3 regions of the Effusibacillus lacus genome follow, and region 1 is predicted to be linked to each of the others. Evidence: riboswitches for the same ligand, from Rfam matches in the RefSeq annotation. Region 1 holds a riboswitch; each other region holds the start of a gene.

Region 1 (10,206 bases):
CTTCACTTGCCGGTAAAAGGTTCGATCCCGGGAACCGTCAAATCCCTTCGACTCCATCGCAATGGCCACCCGTTCCGCTTTTCGGATTGCCTGCGCCAATAGCGGGATCGTAAACCGCTTCATCATTTCCCATCTGCCGCGAAGCCCCGGCTGCCGGTCCATCCCCCGAATTCTGTGGGCCAGCCTGATTTGCTCCATTTCACTTTTGAACATCGGGACAAAGCGGAACCCGGCCATCAATCCGTAAGCCAGTTTGGGCGGCACCCGCAACTGCTGCATCAGGCTCAGGACAAACAGTGTCACATCGGTCGTCGTGGCACACAGAATTCCATAGGATACGAACACCAACATGCGAAGGGCAACCGTCAATCCCACCATAAGCCCTTCGACGCTCACTCTGTACCAAAGAAACTCGTACAGTACGTGGGCATTGGGAATTCGGGCGAATGCTCCCTGCATCCACACATACATCAGGAAAAAGATCAGGAAGGGCGCCAACCGTTTTGCAATCCTCAACAAGGGAACACCGCCAAACAGCCAGGTGGCCAGAAGGGGAATTGTCAGCAGCAGGGCCATGACAATCGGTTCCCGGGTGAGCAATGTAAGCATCATGCAAACAACCGAGACCAGCAGTTTAACGGACGGGTTCACCCGCTGCAAGGCCTGCATGGAGAAGTCCCCCCTTTCTCTCAAGCAGCGCGCGAACCTTGAAAGCGAGCGGCAGCTCCAGATTGGCGGTCCTCAACAAACCTGACGCTTCGGCCGCTGCAGAATCCTCCGATTCTTCCATCCGGAACAGGTCTGCCGGATGACCGCAATAGAGAAGGTTCCCACCAGCCAGCACCAACACTTTCTGTGCCCGCCGGGCCACCAGTTCCATGTCGTGGGTGACCATGATGAGGGTCCGACCCTGCTGGTGGAGATCGGCCAATTTTTCCTCCAGTTCGAAGGCAGTATGGGCATCCTGGCCAAAGGTGGGTTCATCCAGCAACAGCGCTTCATGAGAAGACAGGAGTGTGGTGGCAACACTCAACCGGCGCTTTTCCCCCTGGCTGAGAGAGAAAGGATTGGCGTTTGCCGCATGAATCAGCCCAAGGTCAACAAGCGTTTCGCGAACCCGTTCCTTGACCTCCGGATTCGTTGGAGCGCCGGTCCCAAACGCCACTTCCTGCCAGACCGTATCGGTGATGAACTGGTGCTCCGGATTTTGAAATACGAATCCCAACAGTTGCGAAATCTCCCGGCCCGAGTACGAATCCAGCGGTCGTTCCTTTAGCCGGATCGTGCCTTCCGACAGGTTCCGTAACCCCATGAGGGCGGAAAGCAGCGTGCTTTTGCCGCATCCATTGGGCCCCACAATCGCAACCCATTCTCCCGCGTTTATGTCAAAACTGATCGGCCCCCACACTTTATGGCCTTTCCCGTATGAGAAAGAGGCATTCTCAGCTCGAAACAGGGGCACTTTCCCAATCGGATCCAAATCCTGAAGAGATGCAGCTGCCGGGCTGGCAGCAGTCAAAGCACCTGTCTCCCGGTCCAACAGCTCCACCAGCTGCGGTACCTGCCCCGAATCAACCGCATCCACGAACTGCTTCGTCGTTGTTGGAAAAGGAGCCGTCGGATTCAACCGGCTCGACCACTTCCAAAGTGTCGGCTGCCAGATGCCATAGGCCCGAATCTCTGCCTGCCTCCGGCGAAACACTTCCCCTGGCATTCCTTCATCAAGAAGTCTCCCGTCCGGCCCCAGCAGCACAGCCCGATCGACCCAATCGATGACCCCTTCCACCTTGTGTTCAATGATCAGCAGGGTCTTGCTTTCGGTTTGCTTCAATTCCCGAATGGCCCGCAATACATCCCGGGTCGAAGCCGGATCCAGATTGGCCGTCGGCTCGTCGAAGATATAGATGTCCGGCTCCATTGCCAGCAAACAGGCCATCGCCAGCTTCTGCTTCATGCCGCCGGACATCTCAGCTGAATTCCGGCGCTTCCAGGACATCAGGCCAAACCGTTCCAAGGCCGCATCGATACGAGTTTCCATTTCCCGACGGGGAATGCGGATGTTTTCCAATCCGAAGGCAATCTCATCTTCAGCCGTCAGCATACAGAACTGGGCCTCGGGGTCCTGAAACAGCATGCCCACCCGTCCTTCCACCCGCACGTTGCCGGTGACAACCGCTTCTATGGAGCGAGGAATCAAGCCACCCAGAACATATCCGAGTGTACTCTTTCCCGACCCGCTTGGTCCAAGCAGCAGGACCGATTCCCCCTTGCGGATGGACAGATGGATCTGATCCAGCACTTTTCGCTCCGGTGCATCCGGGAATGCAAGGCTTACTCCCTCAACCGCACACTGTTTCGCAGAATCAGAATGCATTCGAATTGTTTCGTGTATCCCGGATGATTGCATAGCCGTTTAATACCCCCGTACGCGCCAGCAGGTCAGCCACCGCTTTGCCAAGCAATCCGGCCAGGATGGCGCCGCTCACCAAGCGGATGCAGAAAGCCGCAATCAGCATGCCGGTGCTCATGGTTTCAAGGGAAGCTTTGGCAAATTCGTAGACGAAACTGCCTGCTGCCGGAAAAATTCCAGCCAGCAGCAATACGGGTACGGTATACTTGCGATACCCGAACAATGCAAACGCCAACTCGGACAATGCGCCTTGAATGGCCGCCGATATCAACATCTGGGGACCAAACTGGCTTCCCAACATCAATTCTGCCAGAGCGGCCACCATCTCCGCCGTGAAAGCAGCCCCCGGTTTGCGCACAATGTAGGCTACCAGTACGCTTGCCACAAACCACAAACCATAGACAGCCTCGCCGCCAGCAGGGCCAAACACCCCGTTCAACCCGAGCCATACATTCCCCCAGGGCATATACACAATTCCGCAAACGATCGACAGCACCACCATAATTACGATTTCACGCATGTTCCAATTTTTCATAAAGGACGATTCCTCCCAAAGTTTACTGCCCTCAAAACCAAAAACCGCTTTCCGGGCAGGAAAGCGGCGCATACGCAAACAATCTGTGTCTCACCCACTTCCCTACGATGGTACTAACCAACAGGTTCCAAGGGTTGGCGATCCTTCAATCCGGTCGCCTCTCAGCCTTGCAATCGGCACCCCTAGTGGCAAAGTTTTGAACTTTACCAAAACAGTAACACACATGAAAAGAAAATGGAAGGGGGGCAAATTTCTCCTTTGTCCTTGTTTTTCACAAAGTTTTCCGCTACAAAAAGAGGTAACCAGTATTTGTTACAATCATCACAAAGTGGAATGGAAAAAAAAGGGGGAATCCCAATGAGCACGTTGGCAGGTACTGCGCCAACTTACAGGAAACTGCTGTGGATTGCCGGAATCGGCTGGTTGTTTGACGCAATGGATGTAGGGCTGGCATCGTTCGTGTTCGCGGCTTTGAAAGTCGACTGGAAGTTGGCTCCCGAACAAATCAGCTGGTTGGGAAGCATCAACGGCATTGGAATGGCTGTCGGAGCGTTGTTGGCTGGCGTGATGGCAGACCGGATCGGACGGAAGCCGATATTCATTCTGACACTCTTGATGTTCAGCATGGCCAGCGGACTTTCGGCACTGGCTACAGGGTTTGCCATGCTGGCCCTGCTTCGTTTCCTTATTGGGATGGGGCTTGGCGGTGAATTGCCGGTTGCATCCACGCTGGTATCGGAGAGCGTGCCAGCTGGGGAGAGGGGTAAAGTGGTGGTTCTGCTTGAAAGCTTCTGGGCGGGCGGCTGGATTCTTTCCGCACTTGTCGGTTTCTATGTCATTCCCAAGTATGGCTGGCAAGTTGCGATGCTTGTTGGGGCGGTTCCTGCCCTTTATGCGGTCTACCTGCGCTGGAGCCTGCCCGACTCCCCGCGACTGCAAGCACCTGCCATGCGGGAGAGACGGTCTGTATGGCAGAACATGACTGCCGTCTGGTCCCGTGAATATGCCCGTCGCACGTTTATGCTCTGGATTCTGTGGTTTTGCGTGGTGTTTTCCTATTACGGCATCTTCTTGTGGCTCCCGACTGTGATGACGATGAAAGGGTTTGGGCTGATCAAGAGCTTCCAATATGTGCTGATCATGACCCTGGCCCAACTTCCGGGTTATTTCAGCGCTGCCTGGTTGATTGAGCGCATGGGCCGCAAGTTTGTGCTCGTCACCTACCTTGCAGCCACAGCCATAAGCGCCTATGCTTTCGGCTACGCAACCTCCATTGCCGGCTTGCTGACAGCCGGAATTCTGTTATCTTTCTTTAATCTTGGCGCCTGGGGTGCGCTCTACGCGTATACCCCGGAACAGTATCCGACCCGATTCCGGACCACCGGTGCCGGAATGGCTGCCGCTTTCGGCCGGGTAGGCGGAATTCTGGGACCGCTGGTGATTGGGTATCTTGCGGCTGCAAAAGTATCGTTTCCCGTCATTTTCGGCATTTTCTTTGGAGTCACTCTGGTGGGTGCCCTGGCGGTTCTGGTGTTGGGCCGGGAAACCCGTGCGGAAGAACTGGTGGACTGATTGAACCACATACCATCTTCCAGCACTCCGGCTGCAAGCAAAACCTCTTCCAAAGCAAGATGGCTTATCTTACTGATTACCCTTGCAATGCTTGGGTGGTTTGTTTATTCCAGACGCGGTGATCTTGCCCTGCTGCCCCAATATTTGCGACAGGTTACAGTTGGGAACCTTGCCGAACTGGCTTCCCTGGAGTTCCTCTTTCTGGCTTTGGCGGCTCAATCCAACCGGCTCGTCTACCGGTCAATCGGCGTCAACAATTCGTTGTTGGAGCAATTGCAATTGCTGGTGGCAGCCAGTACGGTCGAACGTCTGCTGCCAAGCGGGGGAGCGGCCGGCATGAGTTCCTATGTGTGGCTGGCCCATGGAAGAGGAATCCCTGTATCCGAATCCATCAGGATGACGGCCACCACTTTTGTCATGGGGTATCTGCAAATTGTGCCGCTCTTGATAGTCCCGCTGTTCTGGATTGACTCCTATAACTTTCCTTTCAACGAAGCGGTGGTTCTGGTGGTTGTTTCCGCCGGCTTTGTAATCTTGGCAGCCGGCCTGGCCCTGTTGATTGGTTCTCAACGTTTTCTTGATTGGATAAGCAATCTTCAGTTTGTTTCCCGGTTTCCCAGGGTGATTGCATCGCTCGTTGCAGGTCGTGATCATGTCAGGTTCAGTTGGCGCAACCGGCGGGAGCTTCTGCCTCCACTTCTCTTATTGTGGAGCTTGTACCCGGTCAGGATCGCGATGCTGGAGGCCTGTTTTTCCGCCTTCCATACACAGGTTTCCCTGCCGCTTCTTTGGGCAGGGTACAGTTTGACAATTCTTATTTCCTTTTTGACCTTCCTCCCCACGACACTGGGAGTGTTCGAACTCTCGATGGTGGGAACCTTTGCCCTGTTGGGAGTTCCTACCGATCTGGCGACAGCCGTCACCTTGTTGTACCGGGCGTTTACCTATTGGCTGCCCGTGCCGTTGGGATTGTTGGCCTGGTGGAACCTGCGAAGGAGAGTGGTTTCCTCTGAATACCGAAATCAGTAAGAATACAAGAGTGACAGGTAACAACCAGCTTCGCAAGGGGGACGAAACACGATCCGCTCCAGCAAAACCCCAATCAGATACAAGAGTGACAGACAGCAACCAAATTCGCAAGCAGACGGAAGTGGGAGACGTCAACGAACTTTGTAAGGAGAAGGCTGCGGAAAGCGCTAACGGACTTCCCAAGGAGAAAGTTTTCGGATCTGACAATAAACCAAGAAGGGTTGGACTGGCCTTGGCCGGTGGCGGGGTGTCAGGTTCTGCCGGCATTGGTGTAATCCAAGCGCTGGAAGAAGCCGGAATTACGGTGACTCATGTTGCGGGCACCAGTTCGGGAGCTATGGTTGCCGCACTCTATGCGTACGGTTATTCCGTCGAAGACATGAAACTGGCAATGCCGCGATTTTCCAAACGGCATCTTGATTACAACTGGAAAGCCATCCTTGCCAAAATCCTGATGAGACGACCCTACCTGGACGGATGGATCAAAGGGGAGCGCCTGCAATCCCTTATCACTGAGTTGACCGACGGACAACCGCTTTCCGCTCTGCGTGTGCCCTGCGGAATTGTCGCCACCGAGCTTCGAACCGGGCAACCTGTAGTATTTTCCCAAGAACCGGTACCCGGCTACCGAACAGAATCAGATATCACCATAGCCCAAGCGGTCTTAGCAAGTTGCTCAATTCCCGTAATCTTTCAGCCTGTACGGTGGAACGGCTACATCCTCACCGACGGCGGCGTGTCATTAAACTGTCCCGTCCGTTTGGTTCGGGCACTGGGCGCGGAACGGGTGATCGCCGTCGATACGGTAACCGCTTTTGCCAACAGCGATGTCGGGCAGCTACGATCCGGCCTTTCAATCTTCGCCCATGTGATCAACCTGAACCTGCGAGATCAAATGGCGCACGAGCATCAATATGCGGATCTCTCCCTGCATCCTCATGTCGGATATGTGGGAGCGCTTGACTTCCATAAGGTGGAACAGTGCGTGGAGGCGGGGTACCATTATGCAAGGGAGCGGATGGATGAGATCTTGACCGCTATCTAAGGTAGGACGGGCCACAGGCCCGCTAAGCAACCTCGGCTGTCGTGATACCGGTACCCAGTGCCGTTAAACACCCTCGGCTGTCTTGATACCGGCACCCAGTGCCGTTAAACACCCTCGGCTGTCGTGATACCGGCACCCAATGCCGTTAAACACCTTCGGCTGTCGTGATACCGGCACCCAGTGCCGTTAAACACCCTCGGCTGTCTTGATACCGGCACCCAGTGCCGTTAAACACCCTTGGCTGTCATGATAACGGCACCCAGTGCCGCTAAACACCCTCGGTTGTCGTGATACCGGCACCCAGTGCCGCTAAACACCTTCGGCTGTCGCGATACCGGCACCCAGTGCCGCTAAACACCTTCGGCTGTCGCGATACCGGCACCCAGTGCCGCTAAACACCCTCGGCTGTCGCGATACCGGCACCCAGTGCCGCTAAACACCCTCGGCTGTCGCGATACCGGCACCCAGTGCCGCTAAACACCTTCGGCTGTCGCGATACCGGCACCCAGTGCCGTTAAACACCCTCGGCTGTCTTGATAACGGCACCCAGTGCCGCTAAACACCTTCGGCTGTCGTGATAACGGCATCCAGTGCCGTTATTGTGAACCAAAAGACCCCGGAGAAAGGAATAACGGTACCCTGTGCCGTTATTCCGAGCCAAGTGACCTGGAGAAGGGAACGGCACCAAATACCTGAAAATCACCTATTCCAAGAGATGGCAAGGCTACGCCCGTATTGTTAACATAGTCCAGAAGACCGACTCCAACTCGCTCCGACTCCTATAAAGAGGCCTACCACCACTTCAAAAGAGGCCTACCACCACTTCAAAAGAGGCCTAATCACCACTTGTCTACAACAGTCACTCCAACATTGCCATACTCCGTCATCGAAGCCAGTATATCGCTGACTTCCTCCAGAGAGATCGTATTTGTCACCAGATCCCCGGGGCGCAATTTGCCTTTTTCCACCATTTGCAGCATTTCGGGGTATCTGGATGCCTGCATCCCCAAGGATCCCACAATTTCCAACTCAAACAGCACAATCAAATCAATCGGCAAAGCGATCATTCCTTGTGCTTCCCGGGTGGTTAACCCGATTTGCAGATGGCGCCCCCGTTTCCGCAAGCCTAGAAGGGAGGACTGGCAAGTGGCAGCGACCCCCAGAGCATCAATCGATACATGTGCTCCGCCTTTTGTAATCTCCTTGATGGCCTCGGGTGCCACTTCCTTTTGGGCGTTGACTGTTGCAACAGCCCCCAACTTCCGCGCAAACTCCAGCTTGTCATCCCCGATGTCGACAGCAATGACATTGGCTCCCATCGCAGTCGCAATTTGCACAGCCGACAGGCCTACCCCGCCGCATCCATGTACCGCCACCCATTCCCCGGGGCGAACTTTGGCCTGATCCACAACTCCATGAAAAGCGGTCATGAACCGGCAGCCCATGCCTGCAGCTTCCACTAATCCCACTCCGTCGGGCAGATTCACCAGATTGACATCCGCGTTCGGAATGTGGACATAGCGGCCGAAACCGCCCCAATAGGAGAACCCGGGCATCACAATGTGATCGCAGATGTTTTGGTGACCCGACTTGCACTGGGCACAAGTGCCGTCCCCCTGGCTGAAAGGAACGATCACCCTGTCCCCTTTGCGGAAGTGCTTTACATCCCGTCCCACTTCCTCCACAACACCTGTAAATTCATGTCCCAGCACATGCGGCAGCGGGAGTTGAATGCCGATCCAGTCCCAATCTCCTACCCACGCATGCCAGTCGCTGCGGCAAACTCCGTTGGCTTCCACCCTGATGATGGCTCCGTCAGGTGCCAATTCCGGATCCTGCACTTCCCGCACAACCAGTGGTTTCTTCAGTTCTTCAAGTACAGCCGCCTTCATTTGATCCCCCCCAATTCATTTTGACGTCCAGACGAATAAAAATTCTGTCACACAATTCTATGACAGGTTGGCGGGTGTTAGAAGTGTGGACCGGTCGTCTGGGGGGTAGAACGGCAACAATGAATCTGTCCCAAAATTGATTGTTTGGAAACTTCCTGGTCAGGTCAGAAGCCATGAGGAAAATAACCATATTGAAAAATAGTGGTGATTTTCAATGTTATTTTGCAAATCTAGGGGGGGAGTTATCGAAATAGTGGTGATTATCAACGTTATTCGGAGATTCGACAAGTTTAGCGGCGAAACCACCGTTATTTTCGAAATCATACCCTAAACGGGCTGTCTCATGGCTTTGGGGACAGCCCGCAAATCCCTTTCAAGTCCTCATAATAGGATTTTAGATTCATGTAGAAATGGAGCAAGGACGCCCTGGTCGTGAATTCCAAACGATTTTTCGGCAGGTCCATCCGCTCGAACAATTGATCCAAATTTCCAATCGCCCGGTCAATCAGCGAAAAATGGGCTGGCCTGCCATGAAACACCCTTGCCTGTGCAAGCAGCACAACATTCAGCAAACGGCTAACCCAGGGGATTGGTTCCACCCAAATTTCCACCTTTTCCAGCGTTTCGTTCAATCGGAGGAGATGATTGCTTAACAGTTCCATCTGCCGGAGGGTTCGGATCGCTTGTTGGGTTTCCCGTCCTTTGATTGGATAAAACCTTTGATCCTCAAACATCAGTTCCGCATAATGACGCGCCTCTTGAATATAAGTGCGAACCTCTTTCACCTGCCGGGCAAAGTCCTGTTTGGACATCCTCTGGTCAAATCGATCCAGATCGTTCAGAATCATGTAAAACAATCCCCGCAGCATGCCCTCAGACCGGTTGAGCAGTTCCTCAAGTTTGTGCTCATAACGGGGAACCGCCATCAAATTGACGATGATGGAACATCCGATTCCGATCAGGACAATGGACATCTGTTTGCTGGCATGCACCACCAACTCTCCTTCGAAAGTGGAGAAAGAGTTTAAGGCCGTGACAATTGAAATAAGAATGGTATCCCGCCAACCCAGCCGCAAATGAATGATAAACAAAGCATAAACCAGCACCGCGCCAATAAAAGGGTGGGTGCCGAAATAATAAGCCGCCAGGTTACCGCCCAAAGTGCCGATAAATGAGGAAAAAACCTGGTATTTGGCCAATCCGAAGGATCGGGTCAGCGATTTCTGCGTAGCCAATACGGCAATCAACGCGGCATAGGTGTACCCGGGATAGTGCAAGAAGGAGGCCAAATAGAGGGCAAGTCCTGCCGCGATTGAGGTTTTGACCACACGAGCGCCCAAGAATAATTTTACCAAATGTGTCATGCCATTCACCTAAACAGTAGTTCGACACAATTCAAAAGAATCCTTGCCCTTCGACATTTCCCGGGAAAATATGACAGATGCTGTCCATACAATCGCTTGTCCACGGGTATGTCCCCCCTTGGCCTAGCCGCTCTTCTCAACTTTTGAGATCACTCCCCGGAAACGTACTTGCACATTTGCCTCAACGTGGATCTCCGCGTTACCAAAGTAATATTTCCCGTGGTCCCAATCGTTTTTGATCTGCTCCCACAGTTTTGGTTGTTTGCGGGACAACTCTTCTCCAAGCCCGATTACATCCGCCTTCAGTTCTTTCTGCAATTTGTCAAACGTTTTTGAAGTCAGTCGCTGGATCTGCTCCC
Region 2 (10,206 bases), on a different contig from region 1:
GTGAACGAGTTACGGAAGAGCATGCATCAATTGCAGGTTCATGAGAAACGCCGCCCTCCGGTTACCTGAACCTGGGGGCGGCGGCTAGCCAATTAGCAGCAGCGGCTTACGGTACCGCTGTCATATCGGTTCTTTAAAGCATACATGTAATATTCCTTTTCGGACATGGGAGGCTGGTCCGGATGGGTGGATTTGTGATGCTCCAGATATTTCTCATAGTCAGGCATGCCAAATATGGTTTTGACGTTAGACCGTGCTTGACTGATCCACCCCATTACTTGTTTCACGGCAATCAACCTCCGATTGTGGTACCAGGGAGTTTGGACTGAACAAACGGCGTTTCTTTCAGTTCCGACTTTTGTTTGCGAACCAAGATATTAAACCAGGTCCGGAAGGAATCCAGGATCAGCAGGATCACAACCAGTATGAAAATTCCCGTTACAATGGCGTCCAATGTATTGTTGAACACAATCTGCTGCATGACTTTCATGTCTTTGGCCGGAGCAAGCACCTCTCCCTTCGCAATAGCTGCCTGGTATTTCTGGGCTGCCGCGAGGAATCCGATCTTGACATCCGGATGGAACAGTTTCATGAATGCCGCAGTTAATGTGGTAATGGACAACCACGTGAATGGAAGCAAAGTAACCCATGCATACCGGGCTTTGCCCATCTTGATGATAATTGTGGTGCCAACTGCAAGTGCGATGGCCGCCAGCATCTGGTTGGAAATTCCAAACAGCGCCCACAGTGAATTGATTCCGCCAAAGGGATCAATCGTGCCCTGATACAGGAAATAGGCCCATCCGAAAGTAATGACAGCGGATGCAATCACATTGTATGCGTAAACTTCCGTTCTGGCGAACGGTTTGTAGAAGTTGCCAACCAGATCCTGTAACATGAAACGTCCGATCCGGGTACCCGCGTCGATGGTGGTCAAAATGAACACCGCTTCAAACAGGATGGCAAAATGGTACCAGAAATCTTTGGCTCCTGCCAGGAATCGAGCGAAAATCTCGGCCATTCCCACAGCCAGAGTGGGAGCTCCACCTGTTCGGGAAGTAATGTACTTTTCACCGATTTCCTTTGCTGCAGCCTGCAATTGGTCAGGCGTAACCGTAAAGCCCAATTGGGTTACCTTGGCTGCAGCAGTCGCAGCGGCAGCTCCAATAGCGGCTGCATCGGCTCCGGGTGCCGGAGCCAAACCGGGTGTGTTCATCGCAAAGTAAACGCCTGGATCCAAAGCACATGCAGCAATCAAGGCCATCACCGCCACACCGGACTCCATCAGCATGCCACCGTAGCCAATGGCTCTTGCATGGGATTCTTTCTCCAGCATTTTCGGCGTGGTGCCGGAAGACACCAGCGAGTGAAATCCGGATACAGCACCGCAGGCAATGGTAATAAAGAGGAACGGGAACAGAGGACCCGCAAATACTGGCCCGGTTCCATCGACAAACTTGGTGACGGAAGGCATCTTAAGATCGGGCATTACGATCAGGATCCCGATTGCCAGTAACACGACGGTGCCAATTTTCAGGAAGGAACTGAGATAATCACGTGGAGCCAAGAGCAGCCAAACTGGCAAAATCGAAGCAAGAAACCCGTAAATTGCCATAGCAATTGCCAAATTGGGTTTGGACCAGGTAAACATTTTTGCAAGAGTTGGATCTGCGGCAACATATTTACCGCCCCAAAGTGCCAGCATCAGAAGCACAAACCCGATAAGTGATCCTTCCAGTACCCGCCCGGGACGGATATAGCGCATGTAGACACCCATGAAAATGGCAATGGGAATTGTCATTGCAATCGTAAACAGTCCCCATGGAGACTCTGCCAAAGCGTTTACCACAACCAAACCGAGAACCGCCAGCAGAATAATCATGATGGCGAGAATCCCGAATGAAGCGATGATTCCGCCAAACGGGCCTATCTCGTCCTTTGCCATCTGCCCCAGTGACTTGCCGTTCCGGCGCATAGATGCCATCAATATTACGCAGTCCTGAACCGCACCGGCCAACACAACCCCGATAATGATCCAGAGGGCTCCCGGGAGGTATCCCATTTGTGCAGCCAAAATAGGTCCCACCAACGGACCCGCTCCGGCGATTGCAGCAAAGTGGTGACCAAACAGTACCCACTTTTGGGTGGGTACATAGTCCTTCCCGTCATTGTTGATTTCCGCGGGTGTTGCACGATTGTCATTCACTTCATAGATTTTCTTTGCGATAAATTTACTATAAAACCTATAAGCTACTGCATACGAACAGACAGCGGCAATGACCAGCCAAGCGGCGGAAATCGTTTCTCCACGGGACAAGGCCAGCAAACCGAATGCCGCTGCGCCAAGCATGGATATCGCTGTCCAGATCAGAATGGAAAGCAATCCTTTTTTCACAATGATCCCCCTTTGATAAATATTCAAACAATTAAAAAATCTAAATATAATATATTATATTCATAATATAGACCAAAATCAATCGGTAATAGACAGCTTGGTAATCGATAGCTCAAGCAGAAAAAAGAGTGAAGCGGCAAAGATCGCTGCTTCACTCAATTTCACCGTCGTATACATAATCGTCCCTGACAAACGGATTGAACTTTCTTTCCCGTTTCACCGTCGTTTCCGGTCCGTGTCCCGGATACACCACCGTTTCCGGCGGAAGTTTATACAATTTGGTTCGAATACTGTCAGTCAATGTGTCAAAATCTCCGCCAGGCAAGTCGGTGCGTCCGATACTTCCGTAAAACAGAGTATCTCCGGCAAACACAAGGTCATCCAGCACATAGGCTACCGATCCCGGGGAGTGTCCCGGCACAAACAAGACAGAGATTTCTTTCCCGGCAAAAGGAATCTTGTCCCCCTCCGAAATCAACTTATCCGCAGCAGGGCCTGTTATTGGCTCCCCCAACTGGAGCCAGCGCCCAGAACCGTTTAACATGGGATTGATAAGCCATTCTTCTTCGTTCGGGTGCACGTAGACGGGAGCAGCCGCAGCCTGTTTGACCTGTTTCAGCCCTCCAATATGATCAAGATGGGCATGGGTCAGCAGGATATGAGTTACTTTATATCCGTCCACTGCATCCAGCACTACATCGGGATTGTATCCCGGGTCGATGATAATGGCTGTCTTTGTGGACTTGTCAGTCAACACGTAACAGTTTGTCTGAAAAGCACCCAACGCAAAGCCCTGCACATGCACGAAAGTTACCCCCTAACTGTTAGTCAACCATTCCTTCCAGGGGTGAAGACGCACTTGCATAGCGTTTCTTAGCGATTCTTCCCGCCAAATACCCCTTTCGTCCTGCTTCGATCGCAAGTTTCATCGCTTCTGCCATCAGTACGGGATCTTTTGCCCCTGCAACAGCAGTGTTCAACAAGACACCGTCTGCCCCCAATTCCATGGCCGCCGCCGCATCTGCGGGAGAACCAACCCCTGCGTCAACGATAACGGGAACTTTTGCCTCTTCAATAATAAACTTTATGTAATGAGGATTCAATAAGCCGAGTCCGGAACCGATTGGAGATGCGCCCGGCATAACCGCATGGGCACCGACCTCCTGCAGGTGTCTGGCCAGGATCGGATCATCCGACGTATAAGGGAGTACCGTAAACCCTTCCCGTACCAGTATTTCCGTTGCTTTCAGCGTCTCAATCGGATCCGGCAGCAAAGTCCTGGAATCACCGATCACTTCAACTTTTATCATATCGCAAAGGCCTGACGCTTTTGCCAAACGTGCAATCCTGACAGCTTCCTCAGCCGTGGCTGCTCCAGCCGTATTGGGAAGCAAGGTGAATTTTTTCAGGTCCAAGCGTTCAAGAAAGTTGGGCGCGTCCGGATTCTCCAGATTCAAACGCCTGACCGCAAATGTCAGTACTTCGGTTCCTGATGCTTCGACCGCTTGCTGCTGCACCTCCAGGTCGGGAAATTTTCCTGTTCCAAGAAACAGCCTGGACTTGAATACATGATTTCCGATCTTTAACACATCCGATTGAACCTCAATTTTCACGAGTCAAATCTCCTCCCATTATCCGCCGCCCACAAAGTGAACGATTTCGATTTTGTCACCCGGGGCCACTTTTGTATCTTCGTATCGCTCACGGGGAATGATTGTCAAATTGTGTTCAATGACAATGATCTTTTCCGTCAGCCCGAAGTGTCTGACTACGTCTGCCAGCGTCTTTGCGCCGGGCACCGTCCTCAATTGACCGTTGATAGTAAGATCCATGTCCGATTCCTTCTTTCCTGACCCGATCTACTGCGTCTCGCATCGCTTTTGCGGCAGCATGCACATCATCGGCGCCAATTACGGCGCTTATAACCGCGACTCCACTCGCACCCGACCGGATAATGTCCTCCACATCTTTCTGTTTAATTCCTCCAATGGCTACCACAGGAATGGATACATGGCGGCATACTTCCCTTATCCCCTGCAAACCGATGGCAGGCTCGGCATCCGATTTGGTTGGAGTGGGATGGACCGGTCCAAGACCAATGTAGTTGGCTCCTGACCGTTCCGCCTCTATTGCTTCTTTCGAGTCATGTGTCGAAATCCCAATAATCTTGTCAGGACCCAGTATTTCCCTTGCAACGGCAATCGGCAGATCCTGCTGTCCAAGATGTACTCCGTCCGCCCCGACTGCTTGTGCAATATCTACGCGATCGTTAACAATAAAGGTTGTTCCGGTTTCTTTGGTGAGCTTCCTCAAGAGAACCGCCATCTCCAGCAATTCGCGGGAGGAAACATCTTTTTCCCTTAATTGAATGCAATCCGCCCCTCCGCCGATTGCCTGAAGGATCACATCTTCCAGTTTTCTTCCCTTCAAAAAAGCCGATCCGGTAATCACATACAATCTGCTGTCCAAAAATCTCACACCTTTGCACAACCGTATCCAAAAACTGTATCCAATACAAAAACCGCTTTCCGAATAAGGAAAGCGGCATGGTTCCAAACAGTTACCCGCATTGGCCACTTCCCTACGCTGGCATTATCCAGTGACAGGTTCCAAGGGTTAAGGAATGCTCCTTTCTCAGCCGGTGATCCCAGCACCCCTAGTGGAGACACATTCAGTTTACCAAAGAAGATCATAAACTACAATAACTTTCAGTTTAACACCTGACGGGAAACCGTAAAACCGGCAATTTGGTCGGCAAACAATGTAATCTCGGGAAGTTTAAATGTATGATCTGTCGTGCGAACCACAACGTTCTTAAGACCTACCAGCGGTGCCGAATCAATTAATTCCAGTTTGTCTTCCTGTTTTTCAATCATGCGGAGAAGGTCAATCCGTACATTGGCGACCATGGAGGTAATATTTGGAGTCAGCTCCTCTCCGAGCTCCGAATTGAAAGATTCTGCGTAGGACGGGGCGATGTCTGTCAATTCCCCTTCCACAAGCCCTGCAGGGGTCAGCAGCACAATCCGCTTGTTCTCCAGTGTTTTCGAGCGTTCCATTACCACACGCACCGACTCGATCGTAATCCATTTCATGGAAGCCCGATGCCCGTAACTTTTTGGCAGAGACGGCAGCTCGATGTCAGATTCATTCATGTTCTTGTCAGCCATACTCAGGCCTCCTGCATGATTTCTTATAGTTTCTCTTTCCCCAACAATCGGTAATGCTCGATTTTTATGCAAGCATCCTGAATCGCCGTGATCCCGGCTTCTTCAATCCGCTTGCACTGTTCGTCGTTGACTATGCCCAATTGAATCCAAACCGCTTTCGGCTTTTCCTTCATTTGCATCACTTGGTCGACCACTTCCGGAACATGTTCGCTTCGACGGAATACATCCACGATATCAACAGTTCCTTCAACATCCATCAATGTCGGATACGATTTCCGTCCCAGAACGGACGTCAGCTTCGGATTGACCGGAATAATTTCATATCCTTGCGATTGCAGATATTGAGCAACTTCGTTGCTGGCTTTGGCAGGGTCGTCTGACAATCCAAACACTGCGATGGTTCTGGTTTCTCTCAACAATTCTGCAAGAGTTTGGTCACTTGGATTCCTGTGCATAATCGAACTCCTCCCCGGAATGAAGGTCGCCAATGGCCAATGAGCTATTACGGCAATAATCGACTTAAATCGAGAATTTTTTGAATTGTTCCACGTGAAAAAACCGCATCACCACAAGTATTTCACGCCGTAACGTCCCGATTTTGTCTGGTAGATGCCGACAAAACGTGGGCTTTGGTAATGGTTTGTCCACCAATCGTCACGAATTCTCGCCGCCAGACAGCCTGCCTGAAATTTGCTGTCGAATAATTTTCCGTAATAAACCCACGGCATTCTTGTCACCTCAAATCTATACTGCCCTATATTCACCCAAATTTTCCGTGAGATTCCTTACGAAATTTTCATGTGATGGAAATACTACCATTGAGGTGATAAGAATGAACCGAAAAAAATGGACATCCATCTTCATGGTGATCTGTGCAATTTTCGCACTGGCGGGTTGCCGTCCTGCCGCACAACAATCCCAATACAGACCTACCGGGGAGGGAACAAACAAACCAGGACAAGTGCGGACACCTCCAGCTGAAGAAACCCCGTCTCCGCAGGAAGCACAGAACATCCCCAAGCATGCGGAACAGCAAAGGGAACTCCGCGCTCCACAACAGGCACAACGTCCACAGACATACAATGCAGCGAAACAAGCTGACGAGATCGCACAGGTCTTGACCGGTATACCTGGTGTGGAACGCGCTTATGTATTGTTGACAGGCCGTATTGCTCTTGTGGGTGTCGATTTGAAAGCTGACATCAGTGGATCCAAAATCGATACGGTCAAATATTCGGTGAAGGAAGCTGCGGAGCGCACGGGGCCAGGTTACAAAGCGGTGGTAACAGCCGATGTGGACACGGTTACTCGAATACGAGAATTGGCAAACGGAGCGCGAAACGGTCGCCCCATCTCCTCGCTTGCGGACGAGATTGCCGATATTCTGAGCCGTCTCTATCCCGAAACATAAATAAAGCTTCTATACGAAGCGTACTCCGGAAGTTAGGGCGCCCCTGCACGATTAGGCGTGCAGGGTGTTTGTTTTGCCCAGCAGAGGAAGAATTACGGTGAATGTGGTTCCAACCCCGACGGTGCTTGATACTATAATCTCTCCTCGATGTTTTAAAACGATATTTCTTGTAATCGACAGCCCCAATCCAGTACCGCCTTTGGCACGGGTTCGAGCCTTGTCCACTTTGTAAAACCGCTCAAAAATAAATGGCAGATCCTCTGTGGGGATTCCTTCCCCGGTATCGGAAATGTCAATCCGAATATAGCCCGCCTCCTTGCGCATGTCCAAAGTGACGGAACCGCCGGCCGGCGTATGCCGCATTGCGTTATCAATCAAATTTGTAAATACCTGCTCAAGCCGATCGGAGTCTCCTTCAATCGGGAATGCATCGTTCGGGTCAAAACTCACACGGAATTGGATCTGCCGTTCATTGGCGAGTGTCAGGAATTTCCTTCCAATGGTTCGAATCACATTCGCCAGGTCAATTTGGGTCGAATGCAATTCGAACTGGCCTGCTTCCAATTGGGCCAGATCCAGGAGATCATTCACAAGCCGTTTCATGCGGTTTGTTTCATCAAGAATGATCTGGGTGAGTTCCCGGCGCTGTTCCGGATCCTCCCCAAATTCGTCAAGCAGCGCTTCTCCGTATCCCTGCATCATCGCCAGAGGTGTGCGCAATTCGTGGGACACACTGGCCACAAAGTCTTTCCGCATTCGCTCCAAAGTCCGTTCTTCAGTGATGTCCCGGAATACGGCTACAATCCCCCGAACGGGTCCACCATCAGGTTCGTATAACGGTGTCATTGTCAGAGCGATAAAGCGTCCCTGCCAGTTCAATTCCGTTACTCTGGTTTCCGGATTCTCCAGCACAAGATTCTTTAAGTCATTCAACTCTTTGGGGAGCCGTTCTTCCGAAGGGGTTCCAGTCTCCTCGATCGTTAACGCCCGCAACCACTTCTTGGCGGGAGGATTGGCCAGTGTAACCTTCCCATCCAGATCGGCAGACACCACCCCGTCTGTCATGGATAACAGAATCATCGACAACTGCTCTTTTTCCTTTGACAGATTGTCTATGGTCTCCTCAAGACTTTTGGCAAGGAAGTTTAGAGTGCGCCCCAGTTTGCCGACCTCGTCGCCGGTTACCACATTCACTTTCCCGTGGTAATTTCCCCGAGCCATTTCTTCGGCCACCTTAGTCATTTGAATGACGGGGCGCGACAGGTTTTTGGATACGACAAAAGACAAACCTGTCGTCAACACACCTCCAATGCCGGCGGCAAAGAAAATCAAGTTTCGGATTTGCTCAATCGCTTTCTCAATTTCAGCAACAGGTTGGTGGATCAACAGTACCGAACGAAGCCGGTTCTCTTCCTGGATCGGGTGAATCAACCAGGCACTGTTGGTTTCTGAACGAAATTGTCCAAACCCCGGGCTTGTCCCACGCCGCAACACCTGCTCGCCAGCCTCCAACCGTTCTCTGAGATCGGTTGGAAACTGTTCAAGTTCATTGAATTCACGGTCCGTAAACAATGGACCGATAATATACATATGGCTGTTGGATTCCCTTAGCAGTTCTTCCGCCACCGTGACAGCCAGGTTCTGATCTTTTTCGCGAATTAACAGATTGCTGATATAAGCTGCCCTGTTTTTCAGCGCCTCTTCCTGGGAACTGTAAAAATAGGTGTCAAACAGTTGTTCCAGGAATACTGCCAGCATCGACAAAACGAAAACCACCAGGACGATAATCGTGAGCCAGAGCTTGACGACAACGCTGTTGCGAATCACTCGCGCACCTCAAATTTGTATCCAACGCCCCAGACGGTTACAATCATGTCGGCAACTTTGGCTGAGTGACGGCCCAGTTTTTCACGCAAACGTTTCACATGGGTATCGACAGTTCGCTGATCTCCAAAAAACTGGTAGTTCCAAACATCCCGGAGCAATTCCTCTCGGGAAAACACTTTGTCCGGTCGCTGAACAAGATAGCAAAGGAGCTCATACTCTTTGGGTGTAAGAGGCACCTCTTCCTCCTCCACGATCACTTTGCGGGAATCCATGTTGATGGTCAGTCCGTGGGTCGAAAGAACATGACCGACATCCTGATGAACTTCATTCTTGACTTGAGCGCGCTTTAACAGCGCTTTGACACGCATGACCAGTTCCCGGGGCGAAAAGGGTTTGACCACATAGTCATCGGCCCCCAATTCGAAACCATGGATCCGGCTTGATTCATCCCCGGCCGCCGTAAGCATGATTACAGGAACATCGCTTTGCTTTCGGATCTCCTCACACACTTTGCGGCCGTCCATGCCAGGCAGCATCAGGTCCAGAACGATCAAATCATACTGGTTCTCAAGAGCCATTTCAAGGGCTTGATTTCCATCCTCCGCCTCTTCCACCTCGAAAGCATTGCGTTCCAAGTACATGCGGACAAGCTTGCGGATGCGCTCTTCGTCATCCACCACCAAGATTCGTAGTACTTTGTTCTCCATAATTCTCCCTCCAGACTATTAAGCGTAAGCATGCAAACCGACAATCAGGAAATTGACGCCTACCAGCAGGAACAAGATCACGACAAAACCGGCCACCGCCATCCATGAGGCGCGTTCCCCTTCCCAGCCACGTGTCAGGCGCAAATGCAGATAAGCCGTATAGTAAAGCCAGGTAATAAGCGCCCATGTCTCTTTCGGATCCCAGGACCAATAGGAACCCCATGCTTCTTGTGCCCAGATCATGGCGAACACCAAAGCTCCCAAAGTGAAGATCGGATACCCGATGGCCACAGCCCGATAGGAAAGTTCGTCAAGGGAAGGCGCATCCAAGCCTTGAACCCATCTGGAAACTGTATGAACCAGCGGTTTACGGTTGATGAATCGCAAGCCATAATAAATAACAATGGCGGAAAGCAGTGTCCATACCAGTGTATTGAGCTTTAAGAACGCCTTTTCACCGGTCACCCAGCTGGGAGCGTTGAACAAAGGCAATGGGATTCCCAAAATACTTCCAAGCGAACCAAGCTCTGTTCCCGTAGGGCCAACCAGAGGCGGAAGTTCGTAAGTTTTCTGGGTTACAGCTTCCACAAAGGTATATTGCTGCGCCTTGAAAATCAATGAAACGGTGACGAATCCAACCAAAGCGATAAACAGGAACATGACAAACTCCAATGCTTTGCCTTTACGGTTCCATAC
Region 3 (10,206 bases), on a different contig from region 1:
AACACAGCCGGAAACACGATCAGTTCCACGGCGTCCGTAAGATCTTCCATCTGAACAAAAGCCATGGTTTGCCCCTTTCGGGTCTGCACCATCCGCATGTCCCGGACCCGGCCCGCAACGGTTGTGACTGTGTCGTCCTCCATATCGTGCAGTTCGGCAATCCGATGTCGGGCATGCCGGGACATGGCCGTCCGGTATCGGTCCAGGGGGTGCCCCGAAACATACAGACCCAGCAGTTCCTTTTCCATCTCAAGCTGTTCGATTTTGGAGAAATCGTCCACTTCCGGGATTGTCAAGACTTCCTTGCCACCCCCCTTCTCCATCATGCCGAACAGCGAGATCTGGGGGGCATCCTGCTCCCTCTGCAGAAGGCCGCCTTTTTCCACTGCTTCATCAAGGGCCAGCAGCAGGGAACGGCGTCCCAACCCCATCCAATCAAACGCACCGCTGCGGATCAAACTCTCGATCACCCGCTTGTTGCAGGCCCTTAAATCCACACGACGGCAGAAGTCGAGCAGATCGGAAAAAGGCCCTTTCTGTCTTGCCTGCAGTATGGTTTGGATGGCAGCAATCCCCACATTTTTGACAGCGGACAAAGCAAACCGGATTTTGCCGTCCGACACGACAAACCGGTAGGAACTTTCATTCACGTCGGGGCCGAGAACCTGAATGCCCATTTTTCGGCAGTCGTCCACATACTGAGCAACCTTCGAACCGGAATGCAACCAGGAAGTCAGCAGGGAAGCCATGAATTCGGCCGGGTAATTGGCTTTCAGGTAAGCGGTGCGGTAAGCTACAACAGCGTATGCCACCGCATGGGACCGGTTAAATCCGTAATCTGCAAAACGAACAATCAAATCATAGACGTCATTGGCGATCTTCTCATCGTAGCCCTTGTCCAAACAGCCGCTTACAAACAATTCCCGCTGCTGCTGCAGCACTTCCCGCTTCTTCTTGCCCACCGCTCTCCGCAGCAGATCCGCTTGACCAAGGGAAAAACCGGCCATTCGCGCCGCGATTTGCATGATCTGTTCCTGGTACACAATGATCCCGTATGTGTCTTTAAGAATCGGTTCAAGATCGGGATGCGGATAGGAAACCGGAGTCTTGCCGTGCTTTGCGGCGATATAGTTGGGGATGTTGTCCATCGGACCCGGACGGTACAGGGAAATCACGGCCACAATGTCTTCAAAGGTGGTCGGCTTTAATTCCCGCAGCACGTTCTTGACACCTGCCGACTCCAATTGGAAGCACCCGTCCGTATCACCGCGGGCAAGCAGGTCAAATGTAGCCGGGTCATCCATGTTCATCTTGGTGAAATCGATCTCGATTCCATGCCCGCGCTTTACCGCTTCAATCGTATGATCAATGATGGTCAGGTTCCGCAGTCCGAGAAAGTCCATTTTCAGAAGACCCACCGCTTCCAGATCTTCCATGGCATACTGTGTGACCACGCCGCCTTCCGCACCCCGGGAGAGAGGTACATACCGGGTCAGCGGATCCTTGGAGATGACCACGCCAGCAGCGTGAATGGACGTGTGACGGGGAAACCCTTCGATCGCTTTTGCCGTGTCAAGCAACCGTTTTACCGTCGGATTCTCGTCATACATTTTCTTGAGGCCCGGTTCGGTTGCCAATGCTTTGTCGATGGTCATGCTCAAGGAGTGGGGAACCAGCTTGGCCACCCGGTCCACTTCCGGGATTGGCAGGTCCATTACTCTCCCCACGTCGCGAATGGCGGCCCTGGCTGCCATCGTCCCATAGGTTACAATTTGGGCCACCCGGCTTTCCCCGTATTTGCGGGTTACGTAATCGATCACTTCCTGGCGTCTCTCATAATCAAAATCGATATCGATATCCGGCCAGGAAACCCGTTCGGGATTCAAGAAACGCTCAAACAACAAATGGTAATGAATCGGATCCACGTCTGTAATTTTCAATACATAAGCCACAAGGCTGCCAGCGGCGGAACCCCGGCCCGGTCCGGTGGAAATCCCGTGTTCGTGGGCAAATTTCATGAAATCCCACACCACCAGAAAGTATCCGGCAAACCCCATCTGTCTAATAACGGACAGTTCATATTGAAGCCTGTCCTTGGCCTGATCCGACGGATTCCCGTAACGTTCCCGCAGTCCCTTCTCGCATAAGTACGCCAGATAGGAGTCCTCATCGAAACCCTCCGGCAGGTCGAACTTGGGCAGGTGGGTAACCCCCAAATGCAAATCCAGCTGGCATCGCTTGGCGATTGTTTCCGTATTCTCGATGGCTTCCGGCAGATGACGGAACAACTCCGCCATCTCTGTCCCGCTCTTGAGATAAAACTCATCGCAGGGAAACCGCATCCGCTCTTTATCCTGCAAGCTTTTCCCCGTCTGGATGCATAAAAGGACATCATGAACCGGTGCATCCTCGCGATTGATGTAGTGCACATCATTGGTTGCCACCAGCGGCAGCCCCAGGTCGCGGGCAATTCGGATCAGGTGCTGGTTGACCTGTTTTTCCTCCAATAATCCGTGGTCCTGCAATTCGATATAGAAATTGTCCGAACCAAAAATTTCCCTGTACTCTTCCGCCGCCTGGCGCGCTCCGGCCAAATCCCCCTGCAGCACGCGGTTTGCCACTTCTCCCCCCAGGCAGGATGACAGTGCGATCAGGCCTTCCCGGTGATTTCTCAAAAATTCCTTGTCGGTGCGGGGTTTGTAGTAGAATCCATCCAATTGGGCCGCAGATACTATCTCCATCAAGTTATGGTAGCCTGTATCATTCTCGGCCAGCAGGATCAAATGACAGGGCTTGTCCTGACGCCCGCTTTTCTCCCGCATCGATCCCCTCGCCACGTAGACTTCGCATCCGATGATGGGATGAATTCCCCGCTCTTTCGCTTTCTTGTAAAATTCAACGGCACCATGCATTACCCCATGGTCAGTCAGGGCAATGGCTTTCATGCCCAGTTCCTGAACACGGTCCAGCAGAGCGTCAATCCGGCAGGCACCGTCCAGCAGGCTGTATTCGGAGTGAACGTGCAGATGTACAAATGAGTTCAAAGTAAATCTCTCCCAATGATTACAATCAAACCTCATCTTTCGCAGCCCAATTTGGCAAATAACCCCTTGATATCACTGGTTAAACTCGAAATCGATTGATTGGCGGGGCTTCTCCAGGACCGGATTATAGTTTACATAATGAATTCATTGTGAAAATAGGGCTGATTGCCAGTCTTATTTTTGACTTTTTGATTGCCACTTCAAGAATAGAGCTGATTTTCCGCCTTATTCGGGGGATTCTTTAGGTGCTCAAAAAAGAAATAGCATATAGGACTGAAAAACAGTCCTATTTTTGGAAGTACCTTTGAATCGACAAAATAAGCCTGAAATACAGTGCTATTTTTTCTTACCTTGGTAAGTGGCCGGTTGCCCAATTATATCAAAGGTTTATTCGCAAGACGCAGCTTGGTCGCACCGAAAGTTGAAATCTATCTCGCCGATCACGTCACTTTAATGATCGGTGCGTACATATGTTTGGTTTTATTGTATCATATTTTCCACCGCTTCCGCACTCCCACATGCGCACTCACACTGAGAAGAAGGAGGGAGTAACGACGTCCATTGCCGCCAAACGGCCTTGGATGAAAAATTACCGGCACCCAGTGCCGGTAAACATCTTCAGATGGGCCAGCCTCACAGATTCTAGGCATGATCAACAATTCACGAAAGTATACTGATGAGAGGTGATCCGGCCATGAGGCGAAAAAGAGGCTATTCTTCACCGAAACCTGTTCTGTTTAACAAGGAGATTTTTGACCCGAACGGAATGAAAAGGGAAGTTGAGGATACCAGCGGCAAGTCCGACAGCAAGTCACCCCGTCCTGACAAGCGCCAAACTTGGCGGTTGTTGAATGATACATCCGCCCGTCCCGACAAGCGTCCCACTTGGCGGGAGTTGGACGATGCATCCACTGGTCCGGACGAATAAACAACGGGCTCCATCCGCCGCCATGAGTGGAATTCGGAGCCCCTCTATGCATCTACTTATAAAGCACCTGCACAACTACTTATCCAGCACCTGCGCTGTCAGCAGCGCTTTCGCCATCCGTTCCCCTTCAAAGAAGATTTCAATGTCAGCCTTTCCAAACTTTCGTCCAAGATCGATGACTTCCGCCCGAATCGTGATCTGGGATTCGATCTGGATCGGTTTCATGAAGTAGACCGTAACGTTTTCGACTGACATATCCGAGTTCTTGAAGCGGCGGATGGCCACTTTCCCCGCTTCGCTGATCAGGGTCATCAAGACCCCGGACAGCACGCCGCCGAGGGAATTGGTCATCTGTGGAGTCACTTCCCCAACCAGTGACACTGACTTGTCGTCATTCCTCTCTTCCCGGAAGTGGCGAAGAATCAAGTCTTTGATCGTATCTCCCGTATGGGGCTGTTTCTGGAAATACTGAATCCCCTTGATCACATCCTGGCGCGAAATGACGCCGACCAATTTTTTCCCGTCCACTACGGGCAGCAGCTCGATTCCCTCCCAGATCATCTTGTGGGCCGTGGATGCCACCGATGTTTTCGGTGTTACGGTAATCGGGTTTTTGGTCATGATCTTCTCGATTGGAACATCCTCCGCTTGGCCCGATACGTCTTTGGAAGTCACGATCCCCAAAACCCGCATGTTGCCGTCGACCACCGGGAATCGGGCATGTCCGGTCTTCTCCACCAATTCGTGATAGGTCCGTACCGTGTGATCAGCCCGGATCACATCAATATCCTGTTTGTTTTGCAGAATGTCTTCCACGAGAACAATCTCTTTCTTGATCAGGCGGTCGTAAATGGCCCGGTTGATGAGACTCGCAACGGTGAAGGTATCATAGGCAGACGAGATAATCGGGAGCTCCAGACTGTCGGCCAGAGCTTTCACATCATCGTCTGCATCGAATCCTCCGGTGATCAGTACGGCAGCCCCCTCCTGCAGCGCAATCCGGTGAACCTGGTCGCGGTTCCCCACAATCAGCAGACTGTCCGGATCGATATACTTGACCATCGCATCCACTTTCATGGCACCAATGACAAATTTCTGCAGGGTCTTGTGGAGGCCCTTTGCCCCCCCAAGCACCGTCCCGTCGACTATATTTACAACTTCCGCATAAGTTAAACGCTCAATGTTTTTCTTCTGCTGTTTCTCAATCCGAACCGTCCCCACACGTTCAATCGTGGAAGCAATTCCCCGAGCCTCTGCCTCCTTGATGGCACGATACGCTGTTCCTTCCGATACCCCCATGTGTTTCGCAACCTGGCGAACCGAAATCTTTGACCCAATCTCCAGACTTTCTATGAATTCAAGTATTTGCTCGTGTTTGGTTGTTGACATTGGATTCCTCCGAAAGGTGTTATATATCAAGATTATAGACTGTATTACTGAATTGTTGCAATCACCCTTCTCCATCGTCTTGGTTTTGCCAACTTGTAACTCCTTGATGGGAACAATAACCACCACAAAGAAAAACTCCCCTCGCAATAAGGGGAGTTTAGGTTCAACAAAAAGCTGCATCAATAATACAGGGACTCCGTCAAATTACATTTTGCGCATGTCTGTGTGTAGGTGTCCTTGATGAATTCATGAACACAAGTCTTACGGATCTGTTCCAGCTCATCCTTCAACACTTGCAGGCGATAAGCCAGTTCCGCGATCTGATTCTCAATCTCTTGAACCTGTTTCATGCATAGACCTCCTTCAAAGGTCATGTGGTTACCTGTAAATCTGGCTTCCCGCTTCCCGGAACTCCTTTGCTTTCTCCTCCAGCCCTTCATCAATTGCCGTCTCCGCGTCTATCCCTTTGGCCTCCGCATACTGGCGAATATCCTGCGTAATCCGCATGCTGCAGAATTTCGGACCGCACATGGAGCAAAAGTGCGATGTCTTGGCTGCTTCCGCCGGAAGGGTTTCATCGTGGTATTCCATGGCCCTCTCCGGATCCAGCGAAAGATTGAATTGATCGCGCCAGCGGAATTCAAAGCGCGCCTTGGACAATGCATCGTCCCGTTTTTGCGCGTTCGGATGGCCTTTTGCCAGATCGGCGGCATGAGCGGCTATCTTGTAGGCGATAACCCCTTCCCGCACATCGTTCTTGTTCGGCAGCCCCAGATGTTCCTTCGGTGTAACATAGCACAGCATGGCAGTTCCGAACCACCCAATCATCGCAGCCCCTATCGCCGAGGTGATATGGTCATACCCGGGAGCAATGTCGGTTGTGAGCGGTCCCAATGTATAGAAGGGAGCTTCCTGGCAGATTTCCATCTGCAGGTCTACATTTTCCTTAATCTTGTGCATCGGGACATGCCCCGGCCCTTCAATCATTACCTGTACATCATGTTTCCATGCGATTTGTGTCAGTTCCCCGAGAGTCTTCAACTCAGCAAACTGGGCCTCGTCATTAGCATCGGCAATGGAGCCCGGACGCAATCCGTCCCCCAGCGAAAAAGCCACATCGTAAGCTTTCATGATTTCGCAAATTTCTTCGAAATGGGTATACAGAAAGTTCTCTTTGTGATGGGCCAGACACCAGGCTGCCATTATGGAGCCTCCGCGGGACACGATTCCTGTTACACGCTTCGAGGTAAGAGGAATGTAGCGCAGGAGCACCCCAGCATGGATCGTGAAGTAATCAACGCCTTGTTCGGCCTGCTCGATCAGCGTATCCCGGTAGACTTCCCAACTCAGGTCCTCCACAACCCCATTTACTTTTTCAAGCGCCTGATAGATCGGTACTGTTCCGACCGGCACCGGTGAATTGCGAATGATCCACTCCCGTGTGGTGTGAATGTTCTTCCCCGTCGAGAGATCCATGATCGTATCGGCTCCCCACCGGGTCGCCCACGTCATTTTCTCCACTTCTTCCTCAATCGAGGAAGTAACGGCCGAGTTCCCGATATTGGCATTCACTTTCACATGAAAATTCCGACCGATAATCATCGGCTCGCTTTCCGGATGATTGATGTTCGCCGGAATGATGGCGCGTCCGCGAGCTACTTCATCCCGTACAAATTCCGGAGTTAAGCCTTCCCTGATTGCAATGAACTCCATCTCGGGGGTAATAATCCCTTTGCGGGCGTAGTGCAATTGCGTAACATTGCGCCCCGGCTTCGCCCGCAGAGGTTTGCGGTTCAGCCCCGGAAACACTTCCCGGTTGGCCCGCGGGTCGTCCGCACGGAAACCGTCATCTTCCGGTTTCACTTCACGTCCCTCGTACTCTTCCACATCACCGCGCTCCAGAATCCAGTTGCGGCGCAAAGCCGGAAGCCCTTTTCGGATGTCCACCGCGTAAGCAGGATCGGTGTAAGGACCGCTTGTGTCATATACACGAACAGGTGGATTCCCTACCTCACCAGTTGGAGTGGAAGTGGGATGGAGTTGAATTTCCCGCATAGGTACATTTAAATCCGGTCTGGAACCTTCCACATAGACTTTCCGGCTGCCCGGAAAAGCAGACTTCAGATCGATCATTGGCTGATCTTGCGTGCTTTGTGACATGATCTTTTCCTCCCATATTTCACATTTGGAACAAGACGGACAAGATTGGATCTATCAGCAACATTGGCTGCAGCAAAAAGCCGGGTCCCTATCGTGAGGACCCGGCTGGCGCACTGCAGGTAAGCCTTACGATAAAGCCAAACCCACAGTTGTATGTAAGCCAACTACTTTCCTACGCTGGTATTATCCAGATCAGGTCCTGAGGGTCAAGAAACTTCATGGCGTTTCTTTCTCAGCCCAAGCTCATGGGCCCCCCTAGTAGTAACAATATTTGAACTAATACAGTTTAAGCCTACCTTATATTCAGTCAGGTGGCAAGTGTTTTCTACTTCTTCTGTTTTCTACTTCTTCTTCGCAACATGTTTCATTACCGCGACAGCATCCGCCGCCGCCTGCGTTCGTACTGAAGGCGGGCCGCCGTCCGGGCCACTTCCCTCTCCCACTCCCTCTGTCTGTCGCGCTTGCTTTTCTCCCTGCGCTTGCGCTCTTTGTCCACACCGATCAAATAATACAAATTCGATCCCACCACTAGGATCCCAAACAACAGCCAAACAACCGAAAACACACCGCCCAGCGACCATGACAGGCCCGGAAGCTGCGGAATCGCATAGAAGATCACGGCCAAGCCCAAGCCCATGTACATGAAGGAACGCAACGCCTGTTTCCTCTTCATACCCACACCCCCACAATCGGATGGAACATTGTATGAGAGGATTGGGACGAGTATGACCTCATGGGCCTGCAAAAAAGTGCAAAAAAAAGGTGGCATCAGCCACTAATATAGAAAGGGGGTTATGTCGATACTTTCATTATAGTTGTATTATGTTACAAGCAAATTACACAGACATTACGCTATTGTAACATGCATAGTTCTTCCGGTTCAGGGAATAGTAATTCCTGTAAACTTCCAAAAACTCACTGCAGGAGGTTTTTTGCATGTCAGTACTCGACAATTTTGACCGCTGGAAAGAGTTCCTCGGCGACCGTGTAGAACAGGCAAAAGCAGCAGGCTTGTCAGACCAGCAAATTACGGATGTGGCGACGAAAATGGGCGAATACCTGGCCAACAAGGTAGACCCGGAAAATCCTCAGGAACGGCTGCTCAAACAGCTTTGGGATGCAAATCCCGATCAACGTTCCACAATGGCCAAAATGATGATCAACCTGGTCACAAAGCATTAAACCAATACCATCAAAAAAAGACCCCGCATGGAGATGGCATTAGCCCCCTCCGTCAGGGTCTTTCTTTTTCATTCTCAGATTTCCACCGTTTCGCCGGGTCTCAGAACCAATCCCTCGATTCCGGCAGGTTTCAGCCTGGCCGCAAACGCTTCTGCGTCCTGCTCAATCAATGGCCAGGTGTTGTAATGCATGGGAATCACTTTCTTGGCATTCAGCCAATTGGCAGCAAGCACCGCATCGTCCGGCCCCATCGTGAAGTTGTCGCCAATGGGCAGCGCCGCCGCGTCGATCTTGTTCAACTCCCCGATCAGCTTCATGTCCCCAAAGAGGGCCGTGTCCCCCGCATGATAGAATGTCTTCCCCTGCATGGTCAGCAGGAATCCGGCGGGGTTCCCCGCATAGATCATCTTTCCGTCTTCTTCCACACCGGAACCGTGAAATGCAATTGTCAGCTTAACCCGGCCAAATTCAAATTCATGGGCACCCCCCAGGTGCATGCCATGCACGGGAGCACCTTTGCTTCCGCAATAGGCGGCCAGTTCATAGACAGCCACAATGGGTGCATCGTTTTGCTTGGATATCTCGATGGCGTCGCCCAAATGATCTCCGTGTCCGTGCGTTACCAGAACGGCATCCACCTGAATGTCTTCCGCTTTGACAACAGCCTTTGGATTGTTTGTCAGGAACGGGTCAATAATTACCCGTTTGTCCCCCGCTTCCACCAGGAAACAGGAATGTCCGTGGTAAGTAACCTTCACTTCAAACGCCTCCTCGGAAAAATGGAATTCACTGCCACCCCATTATAAATAATGCCTGAATGAGGCCGATTAGTCCACCGAGGAAAGCACCGAGCCAAGTGATCATTTTCAACTCCCGCTGCACGACATCAAACACCAGCTTTTCAAACTTCGGTATGGGAAAAGAAGACACCTGCTCTTCCACAATCCGTTTGATATCAAGGGAATGAAGGATGGGGGAAACCCATATGCCGGAGGATTGCTGAACCCGCAGCAGCAGTTTGTCAAGAAAGCCAATCACGGCAGGACGATGATTCTCAAACAGTTCATACAAGTCAACATCAACGCTTTTGTTGACCAGGACGCTTACCGCTTCACCCGCATTCCGGTTGAGCAGCGTCTGCCATTCTTCCAGGAATTTGTCCTGAATGAAGCGAAGCGTGGCCGGGTTTGCCAGGAAATTTTTCAGATGGGGGACAATCTCGTCTGCAAGTTTTTCTTCCTGAATGAACATCACCGCGAGCTTGCCGAACATGCCGCCCCCAGTCAGCCGGTCTTGAATTGTTGCGATCAGGAATTCCCGGGCACTCTGCGAATCGAGCCATGCTTGTCCCTTTTCCAGCAGAGACTCGGCAAAGGTGCCGATTTGAACGGCGATCCGGTTTTGCACCGCATCCGGCAGCAAATCCCGGATTGGCTTGGACGTAAGAGCCCATTTTTCCAGTTGGTCCGCGATCTCCAAAGCGGTTTGCCCCGTCACACGGCT

Evidence for each region. A riboswitch is a leader RNA that binds a small molecule or an ion and turns the genes downstream of it on or off. The one in region 1 is predicted to bind thiamine pyrophosphate.
Region 2: linked by a shared signal. The riboswitch ahead of thiE (thiamine phosphate synthase) and the one ahead of EFBL_RS09190 (ECF transporter S component) in region 1 are both predicted to bind thiamine pyrophosphate.
Region 3: linked by a shared signal. The riboswitch ahead of thiC (phosphomethylpyrimidine synthase ThiC) and the one ahead of EFBL_RS09190 (ECF transporter S component) in region 1 are both predicted to bind thiamine pyrophosphate.

What each region holds. Positions count from the first base shown of each region.
Region 1 is NZ_BDUF01000049.1:39,081-49,286, forward strand. Features, by position in the region: gene EFBL_RS09180 (energy-coupling factor transporter transmembrane component T family protein) at 1-669, opposite strand, end outside; gene EFBL_RS09185 (ABC transporter ATP-binding protein) at 635-2,374, opposite strand; gene EFBL_RS09190 (ECF transporter S component) at 2,364-2,945, opposite strand; TPP riboswitch at 3,028-3,139, opposite strand; gene EFBL_RS09195 (MFS transporter) at 3,303-4,517, shown strand; gene EFBL_RS09200 (lysylphosphatidylglycerol synthase transmembrane domain-containing protein) at 4,518-5,546, shown strand; gene EFBL_RS09205 (patatin-like phospholipase family protein) at 5,632-6,591, shown strand; gene EFBL_RS09210 (zinc-dependent alcohol dehydrogenase family protein) at 7,431-8,483, opposite strand; gene EFBL_RS09215 (aromatic acid exporter family protein) at 8,825-9,847, opposite strand; gene EFBL_RS09220 (Ger(x)C family spore germination protein) at 9,971-10,206, opposite strand, start outside.
Region 2 is NZ_BDUF01000109.1:158,639-168,844, forward strand. Features, by position in the region: gene EFBL_RS18670 (YbdD/YjiX family protein) at 93-287, opposite strand; gene EFBL_RS18675 (carbon starvation CstA family protein) at 293-2,350, opposite strand; gene EFBL_RS18680 (MBL fold metallo-hydrolase) at 2,547-3,200, opposite strand; gene EFBL_RS18685 (thiazole synthase) at 3,220-3,984, opposite strand; gene thiS (sulfur carrier protein ThiS) at 4,027-4,194, opposite strand; gene thiE (thiamine phosphate synthase) at 4,124-4,873, opposite strand; TPP riboswitch at 4,957-5,063, opposite strand; gene EFBL_RS18695 (hypothetical protein) at 5,104-5,565, opposite strand; gene EFBL_RS18700 (CoA-binding protein) at 5,589-6,020, opposite strand; gene EFBL_RS20795 (hypothetical protein) at 6,129-6,293, opposite strand; gene EFBL_RS18705 (YhcN/YlaJ family sporulation lipoprotein) at 6,398-6,976, shown strand; gene EFBL_RS18710 (ATP-binding protein) at 7,028-8,803, opposite strand; gene EFBL_RS18715 (response regulator transcription factor) at 8,800-9,510, opposite strand; gene ccsB (c-type cytochrome biogenesis protein CcsB) at 9,529-10,206, opposite strand, start outside.
Region 3 is NZ_BDUF01000022.1:20,276-30,481, reverse strand. Features, by position in the region: gene EFBL_RS05595 (DNA polymerase III subunit alpha) at 1-3,044, opposite strand, end outside; gene EFBL_RS05590 (hypothetical protein) at 3,739-3,972, shown strand; gene EFBL_RS05585 (DRTGG domain-containing protein) at 4,048-5,361, opposite strand; gene EFBL_RS20460 (hypothetical protein) at 5,541-5,711, opposite strand; gene thiC (phosphomethylpyrimidine synthase ThiC) at 5,740-7,521, opposite strand; TPP riboswitch at 7,674-7,788, opposite strand; gene EFBL_RS05575 (hypothetical protein) at 7,889-8,194, opposite strand; gene EFBL_RS05570 (DUF3243 domain-containing protein) at 8,458-8,703, shown strand; gene EFBL_RS05565 (metal-dependent hydrolase) at 8,778-9,461, opposite strand; gene EFBL_RS05560 (DUF445 domain-containing protein) at 9,490-10,206, opposite strand, start outside.